2 regions of the Streptomyces sp. NPDC002156 genome follow, and region 1 is predicted to be linked to the other one. Evidence: riboswitches for the same ligand, from Rfam matches in the RefSeq annotation. Region 1 holds a riboswitch; the other holds the start of a gene.
The links. A riboswitch is a leader RNA that binds a small molecule or an ion and turns the genes downstream of it on or off. The one in region 1 is predicted to bind cobalamin.
Positions count from the first base shown of each region.

Region 2: linked by a shared signal. The riboswitch ahead of ACWCRB_RS19700 (CbtB domain-containing protein) and the one ahead of metE (5-methyltetrahydropteroyltriglutamate--homocysteine S-methyltransferase) in region 1 are both predicted to bind cobalamin.

Region 1 is NZ_JBSFDA010000004.1:23,685-30,746, forward strand. Features, by position in the region: gene ACWCRB_RS03190 (Ig domain-containing protein) at 1-920, opposite strand, end outside; gene ACWCRB_RS03195 (PadR family transcriptional regulator) at 1,127-1,474, shown strand; gene ACWCRB_RS03200 (HD domain-containing protein) at 1,471-2,310, shown strand; gene ACWCRB_RS03205 (hypothetical protein) at 2,307-2,582, shown strand; gene metE (5-methyltetrahydropteroyltriglutamate--homocysteine S-methyltransferase) at 2,830-5,148, opposite strand; cobalamin riboswitch at 5,301-5,523, opposite strand; gene ACWCRB_RS03215 (hypothetical protein) at 5,677-5,931, shown strand; gene ACWCRB_RS03220 (heavy metal translocating P-type ATPase) at 5,931-7,062, shown strand, end outside.
Region 2 is NZ_JBSFDA010000044.1:9,677-16,738, forward strand. Features, by position in the region: gene rraA (ribonuclease E activity regulator RraA) at 236-718, shown strand; gene ACWCRB_RS19670 (alpha/beta hydrolase) at 824-1,519, opposite strand; gene ACWCRB_RS19675 (TetR/AcrR family transcriptional regulator) at 1,610-2,158, shown strand; partial or broken gene ACWCRB_RS19680 (ABC transporter ATP-binding protein) at 2,277-2,746, shown strand; gene ACWCRB_RS19685 (nuclear transport factor 2 family protein) at 2,829-2,975, opposite strand; gene ACWCRB_RS19690 (acyl-CoA dehydrogenase family protein) at 3,001-4,179, opposite strand; gene ACWCRB_RS19695 (CbtA family protein) at 4,338-5,114, opposite strand; gene ACWCRB_RS19700 (CbtB domain-containing protein) at 5,140-5,361, opposite strand; cobalamin riboswitch at 5,399-5,531, opposite strand; gene ACWCRB_RS19705 (histidine phosphatase family protein) at 5,667-6,260, shown strand; gene ACWCRB_RS19710 (ferredoxin) at 6,285-6,707, opposite strand; gene paaE (1,2-phenylacetyl-CoA epoxidase subunit PaaE) at 6,761-7,062, opposite strand, start outside.

The sequences.
Region 1 (7,062 bases):
CGGCCGAAGGTGTTGAGCGGGTCCTTCCTGTCGATCCTCGGATAGAGCGAGGCGATCGCGCCGTTCTGCTCGGGCCTCGTGGTCGTGGAGTTGACGGTGTACCACTCGACGCCCTCGCGATAGCGGTCGAGGTTGTCGGTGAAGATGTAGCCGGCCAGGGCGCCGACCAGCGGGTAGAGATGCTGGTTGTAGTAGTAGGTGTTCTTGTGCAGGAACGTCTCCGTCATCGGGACGACGAGATTGGCCGTCAGATTCGCGGTGTCGGAGTCGTGCCAGACGATGTCGTAATCGGCGTACGGGGTGGACGCGGCGTCGAAGTCGGTCGCGCGGAAGATCTCCGCCCCGGCCAGCAGCCGATAGAGCGGAACGCCCGAATGGATCTGGGCGTCGGCGTAGTAGGCGTACTTGTCCGGGGCCATGTGACTCCAGATCCGGATGATCCGCATGCCGTTGGCGCGGTAGACCGGGTCGCCGGTGACGAAGTACAGGATCGCCTGGGTGAGCACGCCCCAGGAGTCCTCGATGAGCTTCGACTCCGTGCCTTGGGAGGCGAAGGTGTCGGTGCCCGGCAGGTCCAGGACGCTGCCCAGGTTCTTGGACCTGAGCGTCGTGGAGGCGTACGACGTCTGCCGCATCGCCGCGTAGTAGCTCGCCCAGGGTTCGCTGCCGGCGAGCACCTGGGCGCGGGCGAGACGGAGGTTGCCGGCCGAGACGCCGATGCCGGGGTGGACGAAACCGTTGAGGCTGCGCCAGGTGCGCAGGACGGGCAGACCGTCGTCGGCCGGCGCCTCGTCGGCCATGGCGCGTCCCGGCGCCACGGCGGGCAGGCCGAGCGCGGCGGCGCCGACGGTCATGGCGCCGAGGACGGTACGGCGGGAGGGGCGTTGGGCGTACGACGGCTGGTGACGTCTGTCGGACATGCTGCGGCTCCGGGTGCGGTCGTCGTCAGGTCCAGGTCGATTGAGGAATCGATCGTAGTAATCGTTTGCTGCCAAGCTAGGTGAGACCAGTGACACACATCAAGAGGCGTGCGACCGCTTATGACGTAAACGATTACTGTCGGGAGCGAGTGGACGCCTGCCCCCACCTCTAGTCAGCCCGTATATGGGCTATGTAGAGTACGAGTATGGGTACGCCGCGTATGACCCTGCAGACCCAACTGGTCCTGCGGGCTTTGCTGGAGGATCCCGCCAAGCAGCGGTACGGCCTGGAGCTGTGCGAGGTGGCGGGACTGCCGTCGGGCACGATCTATCCGATCCTCGCCCGGCTGGAGCAGGTGGGCTGGGTGGACAGCGTCTGGGAGGACCCGGCTGTCCATGAGACGGCCGGGCGCCCACGCCGCCGCTTCTACCGGATCACCCGGGACGGCGCCGAGCAGGCCCGCGACGCCCTGGCCCGCGTCTACCGGTCCCGGAAGAAACCCCTGCCCGGCTGGGCGGCCGTCCGCCCGGCGACCGAGGGAGGCCCGTCATGAAGGCCCGCCGCCGGTCAGGGTCGCGCCGCGTCGTACGGGCGGGCACGGCACCGTCGTCCCTCGACGGCCTGCTCGCCGCTGTCCGCGCACACCACCCCGAGTCCGACACCGCCCCGGTGGAACGCGCCTATGCCGAGGCTGCCTTCTGGCACGAGGGCCAGCGGCGCCGCAGCGGAGACGCCTACGTCACCCACTGTCTCGCCGTCGCCGCCATCGTCGCCGATCTCCGGCTGCCCCCGCACGTGGTGTGCGCGGCGCTCCTTCACGACGTGCTGGACGACACGGCCTGTCCTCCGCAACGGATCGCCGACCAATTCGGCCCAGAAGTCGCCGACTTGATCGCGGCGGTCGGAGCCGCCGAGGTCTCCTGGTACTGGCAGGACGGCAAGGCCACGATGCCCGCGTCCGATGCCGCCGACCCGTCACCGGCGATGGCCGTGCTGGCCGTCCGACTCGCCGACCGGCTTCACAACATGCGCACCATCACATTCCTGGCCAGGGCCAGGCAGCTTCTCAAGGCCCGTGAAACCCTTGAGGTGTTCGTGCCCGTGGCCTCCGCGGCGGGCCTGGAGACGGTCGGCCGTGAACTGCGGGACCTCGCCTCGGCGGTCCTGCGACCGGCACCGTCGTCCTATGCCGTCACGGGACGGCTCCTGACCGCATGCGCTCTGCTGCTGCCCGCAGGGCAACGCGCACGCTGGCAGGAGGAATGGAGCGCAGACCTGGCCACCCACGCCACCCGCCACGCCCGCACCCGCTTCACGCTCCGCGTCCTGCTGGGCACGCCCCGACTGTCGATGATGCTGCGCCGCCCCTTACGTCAGGAACCGCGATGACGAGCGGGGCGGCGCGACTGGGTGCCGTCCTCGGGACAGTGGCCGCGTTCGTGACGGCCATGGTGCAGGGAGGGCTGACCGCATGGGCGGCCGGAGCACTCGCCGTAGGCGGACTCGCGTTGGTGGCGGCAGTACTCTTCGTCCCCAGCGAGACACCGGCTCGTCGCCTGTGTCGTCTGCTCCAGGCCTGGCAGACCCCCACGGCCGGTGCCGCCGGACCCGAGCCGAGCCGGCGCCCGGCACCACCTTCCGCTCCGCAGGACGGGCTGTGACTGCCGGGACGCTACGACGGGCCGCTGGCAGCCACGCGGTCGGAAGCGGATCACGACGAACGTGGGCGACAGGGCCTCCAGGCGCCGGATCGCCGTCCAGAGCCTGGCCTCGGCCGCCGCACTGCGCGGCGGCATGAACTCGATGGGCCCGTCTTCCGCGATGCCGGTGCCGGGGGAGGACCACAGGGGAGGAGGAACAGAGATGCTCCCCCGCCCGCAGCCCTTCCCCGGCCTAGGGCGCCTGCCGTCAGGGCGCGGAGAGTTCCTCACGGACCGTGCGGGCTGCCGCGACCAGGTGTTCCAGCGACGCGCGGGTCTCGGGCCAGCCGCGGGTCTTCAGGCCGCAGTCGGGGTTGACCCAGAGGCGCTCGGCTGGGATCGCCTTGAGGCCGGTGCGGAGCAGGTCGGCGGCCTCCTCGGTGCTCGGGACGCGCGGGGAGTGGATGTCGTAGACGCCGGGTCCGGCCTCGCGCGGGTAGCCGTGGGCGGCGAGTTCGCGGGCGACCTGCATGTGGGAGCGGGCGGCTTCCAAGCTGATGACGTCGGCGTCCAGGTCGTCGATCGCCTGGACGATGTCGCCGAACTCGGCGTAGCACATGTGCGTGTGGATCTGGGTGCCCGGCCGGACACCGCCGGTGCTCAGCCGGAACGCCTCCGTGGCCCAGACCAGGTAGGCGGAATGGTCGGCGGCCCGCAGCGGCAGCGTCTCGCGCAGGGCGGGCTCATCCACCTGGATGACCGAAGTCCCGGCTGCCTCAAGGTCGTTGACCTCGTCACGCAGGGCGAGGGCGACCTGGCGGGCGGTGTCGCCGAGAGGCTGGTCGTCGCGGACGAAGGACCAGGCCAGCATGGTGACCGGCCCGGTGAGCATGCCCTTGACCGGGCGTGAGGTGAGGGACTGGGCGTACGTCGTCCAGCGCACCGTCATCGGTTCGGGGCGGGAGATGTCGCCGGCCAGGATCGGCGGGCGGACATAGCGGGTGCCGTAGGACTGCACCCAGCCGTGCCGCGTCGCGAGGTACCCCGTCAGTTGCTCGGCGAAGTACTGGACCATGTCGTTGCGTTCGGGTTCGCCGTGGACGAGGACGTCGATGCCGGTCTTCTCCTGGAAGGCGATCACCTCGCCGATCTCCGTCCTGATGCGATCCTCGTACGCCGCCTGGTCGATCCGGCCCGTCCTCAAGTCGGCGCGGGCGGTGCGCAGTTCGCCGGTCTGCGGGAAGGAGCCGATGGTGGTGGTCGGCAGCAACGGCAGGCGCAGGTGCGCGCGTTGGGTCCTGGCACGCTCGCCGTAGGGCTGTGAGCGGCGGGCGTGGGCGTCCGTGACGGCGGCCGTACGGGCCCGTACGGCGGGGTCGCGGGTGATCGGCGAGGTGGCCCGGGCGGCCAAGTCAGCGCGGTTGGCGGCCAGTTCGCCGGTGATCGCGTCGGTGCCCTGGGAGAGGCCCTTGGCGAGGGCGACGATCTCGGCGGTCTTCTGCCGCGCGAAGGCCAGCCAGCGCAGGATCTGCGGATCGATGTCCTGCTCCAGGGCCGTGTCGAGCGGCACGTGGAGGAGGGAGCAGGACGCCGACACGTCGACCCGGTCGGCCAGGCCGAGCAGGGTGCCCAGCGTCGACAGCGACTTCTCCAGGTCGTTGACCCAGATGTTGCGGCCGTTGACGACCCCGGCGATCAGACGCTTGCCGGGTAGCCCGCCCACGGCCGCGAGGGTGTCGAGGTTGGCGGCCGCGGCGTCGGTGAAGTCCAGCGCGAGTCCGTCGACGGGCGCCTTGGCCAGGACGGGCAGGGCGTCGCCGAGCCGGTCGAAGTAGGACGCGACCAGCAGCTTCGGCCGGTCGGTGAGCCCACAGAGGTCACGGTAGGCGCGGGCGGCGGCGTTCAGCTCGGCCGGAGTGCGGTCCTGGACCAGAGCCGGCTCATCGAGTTGCACCCACTCGGCGCCCGCCGCCCGCAGATCGGCGAGGACCTCGGCGTACACCGGCAGCAGCCGGTCCAGGAGCGTCAGCGGGTCGAAGCCGGCGGCGACACCGGGCGCGGGCTTGGCCAGCAGCAGATAGGTGACGGGACCCACGAGGACGGGGCGGGCGGCGAGGCCCAGCGCCAGGGCCTCGCCCAGCTCGGTGACCTGCTTGGCCGAGTCGGTCGTGAAGACCGTGCCCGGGCCCAACTCCGGGACGAGATAGTGGTAGTTGGTGTCGAACCACTTGGTCATCTCCAGCGGCGCCACGTCCTGCGTGCCCCGCGCCATCGCGAAGTAGCCGTCCAGCGCGTCGGCCTCGACGGCCGCGCGGTGGCGTTCCGGGATCGCGCCGACCATCACGGTCGTGTCGAGGACGTGGTCGTAGTACGAGAAGTCGCCGGTCGGGACCTCGTCGATGCCGGCGTCGGCGAGCCGGCGCCAGTTGGTGGCGCGCAGCTCGGTCGCGGTGGTGCGGAGGGCGTCGGCGCCGGAACGGCCCTTCCAGTAGCCCTCGATGGCCTTCTTCAGTTCCCGGTTCGGGCCCTGACGGGGGTAGCCGTACACGGTGGACCGTGCTGCCGCGGCTGCGGACTTCGCTGTCACGGAAATCTCCTTCGCGAGATATCTCCCTGGGATCCCGGGACGGGACGAGGGCGCGAAGGGAACGACACACCGGGCGGACGCACGACGGCCGTCCCACCGGATATGTACGCCGACCCGCCCACGAGGTCACCGGGATGTCCGCGCACGAGTGCTTCGTACGCGGGCAACGGGCAGGTCTTCGGACTCGCGAGCACGCCCTCCGACCGGAGGACACCTACTGGCCGTCGCTTCCCAGACCCTGTTCACCGGATCCAGTGCGTATGACGGCGGTCGTTCTCGCTCACCGCTGCGGGGCAGTCCCGGATTCCCACCGGGTTCCCTCTTACGACGCATCCCGCCTGGCGGACGGGGCGAACCAGCTGCACGGACCAGCCTAAGGGGCAGCACCCGGGCGCGGTGGATCACGTCCGGCATATGTGACGTGCACCATACGGCTGCCCCGGAACCCGGCCCACATCCGGTCCGACTACTCAACCGGTACGGCGCGATCCGAGCGACGTCGTACGACGTGACTTGGAGACGCGGTTGATGGACGAGTCCCGGCAATCCTCCTTATCCAGTGCGGGTGCGGTCCTGCGGAGAGCGGCGCCCCCGCCCGCACTCTGCGGCTTCCTCCTGCTGCTGGCCCTGATCTTCACGGTGTCCTACGCCGCCGGGACCGCCTCCGGACCCGTCGCGCCCGGCATGCATGACACCGGCACAGGCACGGGCGGCGGCGGTACCGGCGAGATCGACGACCTGGACGACATGGGCGACATGGACATGAGCGGAGGAGGCAACTGATGGGTGCCGAACCCACGACCGTCCTGGTGACCACCGATCTGACCGTCGGCGGCATGACCTGCGCGGCCTGCGTCACCCGCGTCGAGAAGAAGCTCGGCAGGCTGGACGGCGTCACGGCCACCGTGAATCTCGCCACCGGGCGGGCCCGGGTGAGCCACCCTGCGGACGTCAGCCCCGACGAACTCGTCGCGACCGTGGAGAAGGCCGGCTACACGGCCGCCCTCCCCGAACCGCCCAGGAAACGGCAGGCCACGGACGACGGTGAGCCAGAGGAGACGACGCGCGAACGGGACCGGCTGGCCGTGACGGCCCTGCTCGCGGTGCCCGTGCTGGTCCTGTCGATGGTGCCCGCGCTCCAGTTCAGCAACTGGCAGTGGCTGTGCTTCGTACTGGCCGCGCCCGTCGCCGTGTGGGGCGCCTGGCCCTTCCACGAGCGGGCGGTACGGGGACTGCGGCACTCCGCCGCGACCATGGACACCCTGGTCTCGCTGGGCGTCGTGGCGTCCTTCGCCTGGTCGGCGTACGCGCTCTTCCTCGGTGGTGCCGGCGCCCCCGGCATGCGGATGCCGTTCACGCTCCTGCCGTCCGCCTCCGACGGCGTCGCCCACATCTACCTCGAAGCGGCTGTCGGCGTACCGCTGTTCGTGCTCGCGGGCCGCTTCCTGGAGGCGCGGGCCCGGCACGGGACCGGGGCGGCACTGCGGTCGCTGGCCAGGCTCGCCGCCAAGGAGGTGTCGGTCCGGGAGGACGGCGGCTCCGAACGGCTCGTCCCCATCGAGGAGTTGACGGTCAGTCAGGTCTTCGTCGTGCGGCCGGGGGAGCGGGTCGCCACCGACGGCGAGGTGGCCGAGGGAAGTTCGGCCGTGGACCTGTCCCTGGTCACGGGGGAGAGCGAACCGGTCGAGGTCGGGCCCGGCTCGGCCGTGGTCGGCGGTGCCGTCAACGCGGGCGGGCTGCTGCTCGTACGCGCAACGGCCGTCGGCGCCGACACCCAACTCGCCCGCATCACCCGGCTGGTGACAGAGGCTCAGGCCGGCAAGGCGCGTGCCCAGCGGCTGGCCGACACGGTGGCCGGTGTCTTCGTGCCCGTCGTGCTGGCGCTGGCCGCGACCGTGCTCGGGTTCTGGCTGG
Region 2 (7,062 bases), on a different contig from region 1:
CGACGCCACCCTTCTGCTCGCCAACCACGGCCGTCATCACGGCCTCCTGCAGGCCGCCCACGCGGCCGGGGAACCGGAGGAGACAGGCAAACTGTTCCTCCTACCTACTACTCCACGGCCACCCCACCCGTCCCCTTACCCCCGAACAGGCCGCCGCGCTCGCGCCCCTCCCGTCCCGACGGCCGGACACGACGTGAGCGCGGCAGCCGACCGCCCGAAAGGCGTACTCCCTCTCATGCCCGACTCCCCCGCCCCGCTGCCCACCGCGGACCTCGTCGACCAGTACGGCGCCGAACTGCGCGTCTGCGACCTCCAGTTCCGCCAGTTCGGCGGCCACCGCTCCTTCACCGGCACGGTCCGCACGGTCTCCTGCCACGAGGACAACGGCCTGCTGCGCGACCTGCTGCGAACCCCGGGCCACGGCGACGTCCTCGTCGTCGACGGCCAGGGCTCCCTGCGCACCGCCCTGGTCGGCGACCTCATCGCCGGGGCCGCCCAGGACAACGGGTGGGCCGGTCTGGTCCTGCACGGAGCCGTCCGCGATTCCGCCGCCCTCGCAACCCTCGAACTCGGCATCAAGGCCCTGGGCACCATCCCGCGCAAGAGCAGCAAGGCCGCCGAGGGCGCGGTCGACGTGCCCGTCGTCATCGGCGGTGTCACCTTCCGCCCGGGCGACCGGCTCCACGCCGACGACGACGGCATCGTCCTCCTCCCGTAGGACCTCACGCATCGCCCTCATGGCCCTGAGCATCGGCAGCGGCACGGAGCCGGAAAGACAGTCAGTCCTTCGGTACACCGCAGTCCACAAGGGGTTTCGGAGCGTTCACAGCCCGAGGATCAGTTCGCGTACGGCGGCCGGCCGGGACAGGAACGGGTGATGGCCCGCGTCGAGTTCCACGACGCTGCCCGCCCGGCCCGCGAACTCGCGCTGCCGTTCGGCGGGGGTGCCTCTGTCCTGGGCGCAGACGAGGTACGTCGAGGGCACGTGCCGCCACGCCGCTGCCTTCACCGGCTGTTCGAGGACCGCCAGGCTCTGCCGGGCCGTCCTGTCCACGGCCTGCCGCTGGATCTGCTCATCGCAGTCCTGGAGGAAGGTCTCGGCCAGAGCATCGGGCCGGACGGTGAAGGTGCCTGCCTCGGGATCGATGTCGAGAAACGGGGCGGGCTCCTCGCCGCCGAGCGCGGAGAGGCTCTGCCCGACCTCGGGCAGGTAGCTCGACACGAGCAGCAGGTGGTGCACGGCGTCGATGCCGGCAGCCGCCTCCGCGGTGACGATCCCGCCGTAGCTGTGGGCGACCACGACGGTCGGCTCGTCGCTCGCGGTCAGTACGTCCCGGACCGCGGCGACGTCCTCGGCCAGCCCGGGTCCGCCCGCGCCCGCCGCCTCACCCGTCTCCCCGCAGCTCGGCAGGGCGGGTGCCTCGCTGAGGACACCCCGCTCGGCCAGCAGCTCACCGGTTCGGTGCCACCACCACGATCCGTCCCTGACGCATGCCCCGTGCACGAAAACGACCCTCATCACGACCCCTTCGTCTTCCTTCACTCGCGAGCTTCGCTTGCCTCTTAAATGACATTAGACGTACTGGTTATTACGTGAAAAAGTGGCTCGATGGGCAGGCAGCGGCAGCCACAGATCAGGGAGCGGCTGCTCGCCGCGTGCACCGACTACTCGCTCGAACACGGGCTCCCCGACCGGCTGGAGCCGCTGGCCACGGCCGCGGGTACCTCCAGCCGGATGCTGATCTACCACTTCGGAACCCGTGACGGACTGCTCCGCGAGATCCTCGGACAGGCCCGGCAGCGCCAGCTCCAGGCCTTCACCGACCTGATACGCCTGCGACCCGACGAGCCCTACCCGACGACCCTCGCCCGCGCCTGGTCCGCGATCTCCGGGCCGGAAGGCCAGCCCTACCTCCGTATGTTCAGCCGACTGCACGACACCGCGGGCGAGCCCTTGTGGCCAGGCTTCCGGCGGACCGCGACCACCGACTGGCTCGCGCCCCTCGAGGCTGGCATGCGCAGCCTCGGACGCCCCGAGCTGGCCACCGTCGTGCTCGCCGTCATCCGCGGCCTCCTCATGGACCTGGACGCGACCGGCGACGCCCCACGCACACACCGGGCCTTCCATGACTTCCTCAACACGATCGACAGCGCCTGAGAACGTGTCCGTGAGCTGTTCAGGAGGCTTGGCCGGTTGTGGTGACGGGTGAGAGACCGGCGCGCTGCGGAATCGGCGGAGCATACGGGGGCGCGATGGGCAGGCGGTGACCGCAGCCATGCTGCAGGTGGCGGATGTGCACAAGTCGTACGGTCGAGGTGCCAGCGCCGTCCATGCTCTGCGTGGCGTTTCCTTCGAGGTCCCCCGGGGGGACTCGTCGCTCTCAAGGGACGCTCGGGCTCGGGCAAGACCACCCTGCTCAACATCGTCGGTGGTCTGGACGAGCCGGACAGCGGACACGTCACCGTCGACGGGCTGCAGCTGCGGGACCAGGATGAGGACGCCCTCCTCGCGCTGCGCCGGGAGCGCATCGGCTTCGTCTTCCAGTCGTTCCGGCTCATTCCCATCCTCACGGCCGCCGAGAACGTGGGCGTGCCGCTGCGCTTGCGAAGGGCGGACCCGCGCGAGCGGCGGGAGCGCGTCGAACTGCTGCTGTCGCTCGTGGGGCTCGCGGACCATGCCGCGCAGCGCCGGAGCGAGCTGTCGGGCGGGCAGCGCCAGCGCGTCGCCGTCGCCCGCGCCCTGGCCCCGCCCCGCACCCACCCGCCGCGAGATCGACCAGTTCTTCCGCACCATGTACGGCCTGTGACCGGCCTCCGGCAACGGCTGCTCAGTACATGGTGTTGTCGTTGATCGACGTCTCCGGGATGTCCTGGATGACGTCCCAGTGCTCGACGATCCGGCCCTTATCGAACCGGAAGATGTCCATGAGCGCGGCGCCGCGGTCGGTCGCGTCGTACGTCCTCTTGTAGTGCACCGCCACCAGGTTCTTCTCGCCGCCGTCAGCGGCGCACCCTGGGCATCCCCAGCCCGATCCACGAGATGATCTCCCGCTGGATCTCGTTGTTGCCGCCCCCGAAGGTGAAGATCACCGCCGAGCGGTAGCCGCGTTCCAGTTCGCCGTGGAGGATCTCGCCGGCCGAGCCCTCCTTCAGCGCGCCCGGGGCGGCGACGATCTCCAGGAGCCAGGCGTAGGCCTCGCGGCGGGCCTCGGAGCCGTACACCTTGACCGCGGAGGCGTCCTGCGGGGTGAGGGTGCCTTCCTGGACGGCGTTCACCATCTGCCAGTTGAGGAGTTTCATCGCGTCGAGCCTGGTGTGGGTCTGGGCGAGGCGGCGGCGCACCCAGGGCAGGTCGATGACTCGGCGGCCGTCGGCGAGTTTCGTCTCCATCGCCCAGCGCTGTACGTCGTGCAGCGAGCGGATGGCCATGGTGCCGTGTGCGGCGAGGGTGACGCGTTCGTGGTTGAGCTGGTTGGTGATCAGCCGCCAGCCCTGGTTCTCCTCGCCGACGCGGTGGGCGACGGGGACGCGGACGTTCTCGTAGTAGCTGGCGGTGGTGTCGTGCGAGGCGAGGGTGCGGATGAGGGTGCAGGAGTAGCCGGGGTCGGTGGTCGGCATCAGGAGCATGGTGATGCCCTTGTGCGGCGGGGCGTCCGGGTCCGTACGGACGGCGAGCCACACCCAGTCCGCCGTGTCGCCGTTCGTCGTCCAGATCTTCTGGCCGTTGACGACGTACTCGTCGCCGTCCCGTACCGCGCGCGTCTTCAGGGCGGCCAGGTCGGTGCCCGCCTCCGGCTCGCTGTAGCCGATCGCGAAGTCGATCTCACCGGCCAGGATCTTCGGCAGGAAGTACGTCTTCTGCTCGTCACTGCCGTACCGCATGATCGTCGGTCCGACGGTGTTGAGCGCCATGAGCGGCAGCGGTACGCCCGCCTGGGCGGCCTCGTCGAAGAAGATGAACTGTTCCATCGGGGTCAGCCCGCGTCCCCCGTACTCCTGCGGCCAGCCGACGCCGAGCCAGCGGTCGGCGCCGAGGCGGCGGATGGTGTCGCGGTAGAAGCGCTTCTGGGCGGCCGGGTCGCCGAACCGCGAGTAGGCGCGGTCCGGCACCAACTCGGCGAAGTAGGCACGGAGTTCGGTGCGCAGTCGCTGCTGCTCGGGCGTGTATTCGAGATGCACGGCGCCTCCTGCTGGCTCCCCTGGGCCGGACCTGTCGGCGCACACGGTAGAACGTGTTCCAGAAATTGGGAATGGCGGTGCGCGTACGGGTGGGTGCACACATGCCTGAGGGGGTCCCGGACGTCCGGGACCCCCTCACGGCTGGAGCCGCGAACTGCTCAGTGCGCCACAGGAGTTGCCTGCGACTCAGCGCCGCTCGCGCCGACGGCCGCCGTCGCCCTCGGCACCAGCAGCCGTTCCGCCAGCAGGCCGAAGACCAGGCCGAACGCGGTCCACATGGTCGTCTGGATGGCGAGGGTCGCCACGCGGTACTGCCACAGCAGGCTCGCGGAGAAGCCTTCCGGGACCTCGTTGGTGAACGACGGGAGGAACGCGTACGCGAGTCCGACGGCCAGGACGAAGAAGGCGCCCGCGGCGAGGGTCGCGTTCCAGTTGCCCAGGCTCGGCGCGAGCCGCTTGCCCAGGATCACCGCGCCGACGGCCAGCAGCACGCTCAGCGCGACCATCAGGAAGAACAGCGCGGTGCGCTGGTTGAGGGTGTTCTCGTCGCCGACGGCGGGCGGGTTGGCGGGGTACTTGAGGAACGGCACGACGTACACGGCGAGCAGCCCGGCCCCCGCGAGGAGCAGCGCGGTCGCGCGCGGCCCGAAGCGGCCGACCCGGCCGAGCGCGAAGCAGTACGCGAGGGCGGCGATCCCGCCGAACGCGACGCCGTAGACGAGGACACCGGTGCCCAGGCCCGCGGTGGACTGCAGGGCGCGGGAGACGAGTTCCTCGCCGCCGTGCTCGTGCGCGGCATGCGCCTCCTCGAAGGCGATGGCGTCGTCGACGAGCGGCTCGGCCAGGAGGTAGGCGACGACCCAGGCGAGCGCGCCCGCGACAAGGCCCGCGAGCATGCCGCGGACCAGGAGGTTTCTGACAGTGGTGGAGTTCATCGGCTCGTACGTTTCCCTGTCGTCGTCAGTGGCAGGGGAAGCCGAGGAGGTGACGGGCGTCGTGCACCCATTCGTGCACGCCCTCGCCGGACACCAGGGAGGTGGCGCCCTGTTCGGCGCCGACGAAGTAGAGCAGTACCAGCATCAGTACGCCGAAGAAGACCGCCCAGGGGGCGATCGCCCCGATCGGCAGCTTCGCGGGTACGGCGGTGGGGGCAGCGGTCGGCTGAACGGCGGACTGTGCCATGACAGGACCTCCTGGGGGAACTCGCGTCCCGTATCGGTGGTGCGGAGGACGACAGCCACGGGTCTGACTTGCCCCCGGACCGCACCGGGCAGGGTGCGTACGGGGCTTACAGTGGCGCGACCGTGCCGGATTCCCACCGGCTTCCGTCGAACTGTCGTCAATATCGACGAGAACGTACCGCGAAGCGGGGATCCGGCCAAGGGCGCATGGGACGGCGTACGGCGCTCCGGTGCGCCGTACGCTGCCTCAAATTCCGTACATGACAACGACATTGGGGCGGGAATGAGCAGCGCGGGAGCGATTGGATGACGAGCCGAGTGATGTTGATCTCACCGGCGATCAGCGCGGCCCTGCGGGAGGCCCGGTTCGACGACGACTGTTCCCTGGACGAGTCGGGCCTGCGGCTCGCCCGGGCGGCGGCGGGGACGCTGCCGCCGGTCTCCCGGGTCTGGGTCTCCCCCACCGCGCGCTGCCGGGAGACGGCTCGGGCACTGGGCCTCGACTCCGTGTCCGTCCCCGGCCCGGCCGGCCTGGACGCGGGACGCTGGCGCGGTGCGACCCTCACCGAGGTGACGGAGAAGGAACCCGAGGCGCTGGCCCAGTGGCTGACGGACCCCCAGTCGGCCCCGCACGGCGGCGAGTCGGTCCACGCGCTGTGCGACCGGGTCGCACGCTGGCTGGACGACACGGCGGCCCAGGTCGCGGGCCGCTCCGTCGCGGTCGTCGAGCCGGAGGTCGTACGGGCGGTGACGGTACGGGTGCTGGGGGCGCCCGGGTCGGCGTTCTGGCGGATCGACGTTCCGCCGTTGACGGCAACGGAGTTGAGTGGTCGGGCGGGGCGCTGGAACGTACGGGTGGGGTGGCGGCTCGGGGCGCCGCACGGGGAGTACGAGGAGTAGCGGGAGTGCCGGACGAGGGCTCTCTCAGGCGCCACCGTCGCGCACGGCCCCCGGCGTCCCCAGCGTCCGGATGAAGTCCGCGCACGCCTGTGCGCACTCGCGGCATGCCTTCGACGCGTCCTCGGCTCCGAGGTGGTCGTCGAGGATCTGGGCGGTCTCCAGGCAGACCGTGCGGCACCAATCCAGTTGGACGCGGAGCGCGGCCTCGTCCTGGGGTGCCTGTTCGGAGAGCAGGCGGCAGGTCGCGTCGCACACTTCAGCGCACAGGATGCCCTTGCGGCGTGCGAGGGCGTCGTCGGCGGATCCGTCCGGGTCGACGTAGCTCGCGCGCAGTGCGGCCGCCCGTGCGCACTCGGTGCATGCCTGGGCGCAGACGAACCGGTCCTCCAGGAACCGGAAGAGTTCCTCTTGCGAAGGCGAAGACGTATGCGTAGTCGTAGGGGTCACTTCGATCGGGTTGCCGCAACCGGCCCCGACAAACCCGGCCATGCCCTTCCGGGTCAGGTGTCGTAGTCGACGGTCAGGGTCTCCGAGACGGGGAACGACTGGCAGGTCAGGACGTAGCCCGCGGCGACCTCGGCGGGTTCCAGGGCATAGTTGCGGCGCATGTCCGCCTCGCCCGAGGTGACCAGGGCCCGGCAGGTGCCGCAGACGCCGCCCTTGCAGGCGAACGGCAGGTCGGGGCGGGTGCGGGCGGCCCCGTCCAGGACGGTCGTCTCCCGGGACAGCGCGGTCGTCGTGGAGCGGCCGTCGAGGGTGATCGTGACCCGGCTCACCGGACCCTCCACCGCAGCGTCCGTGT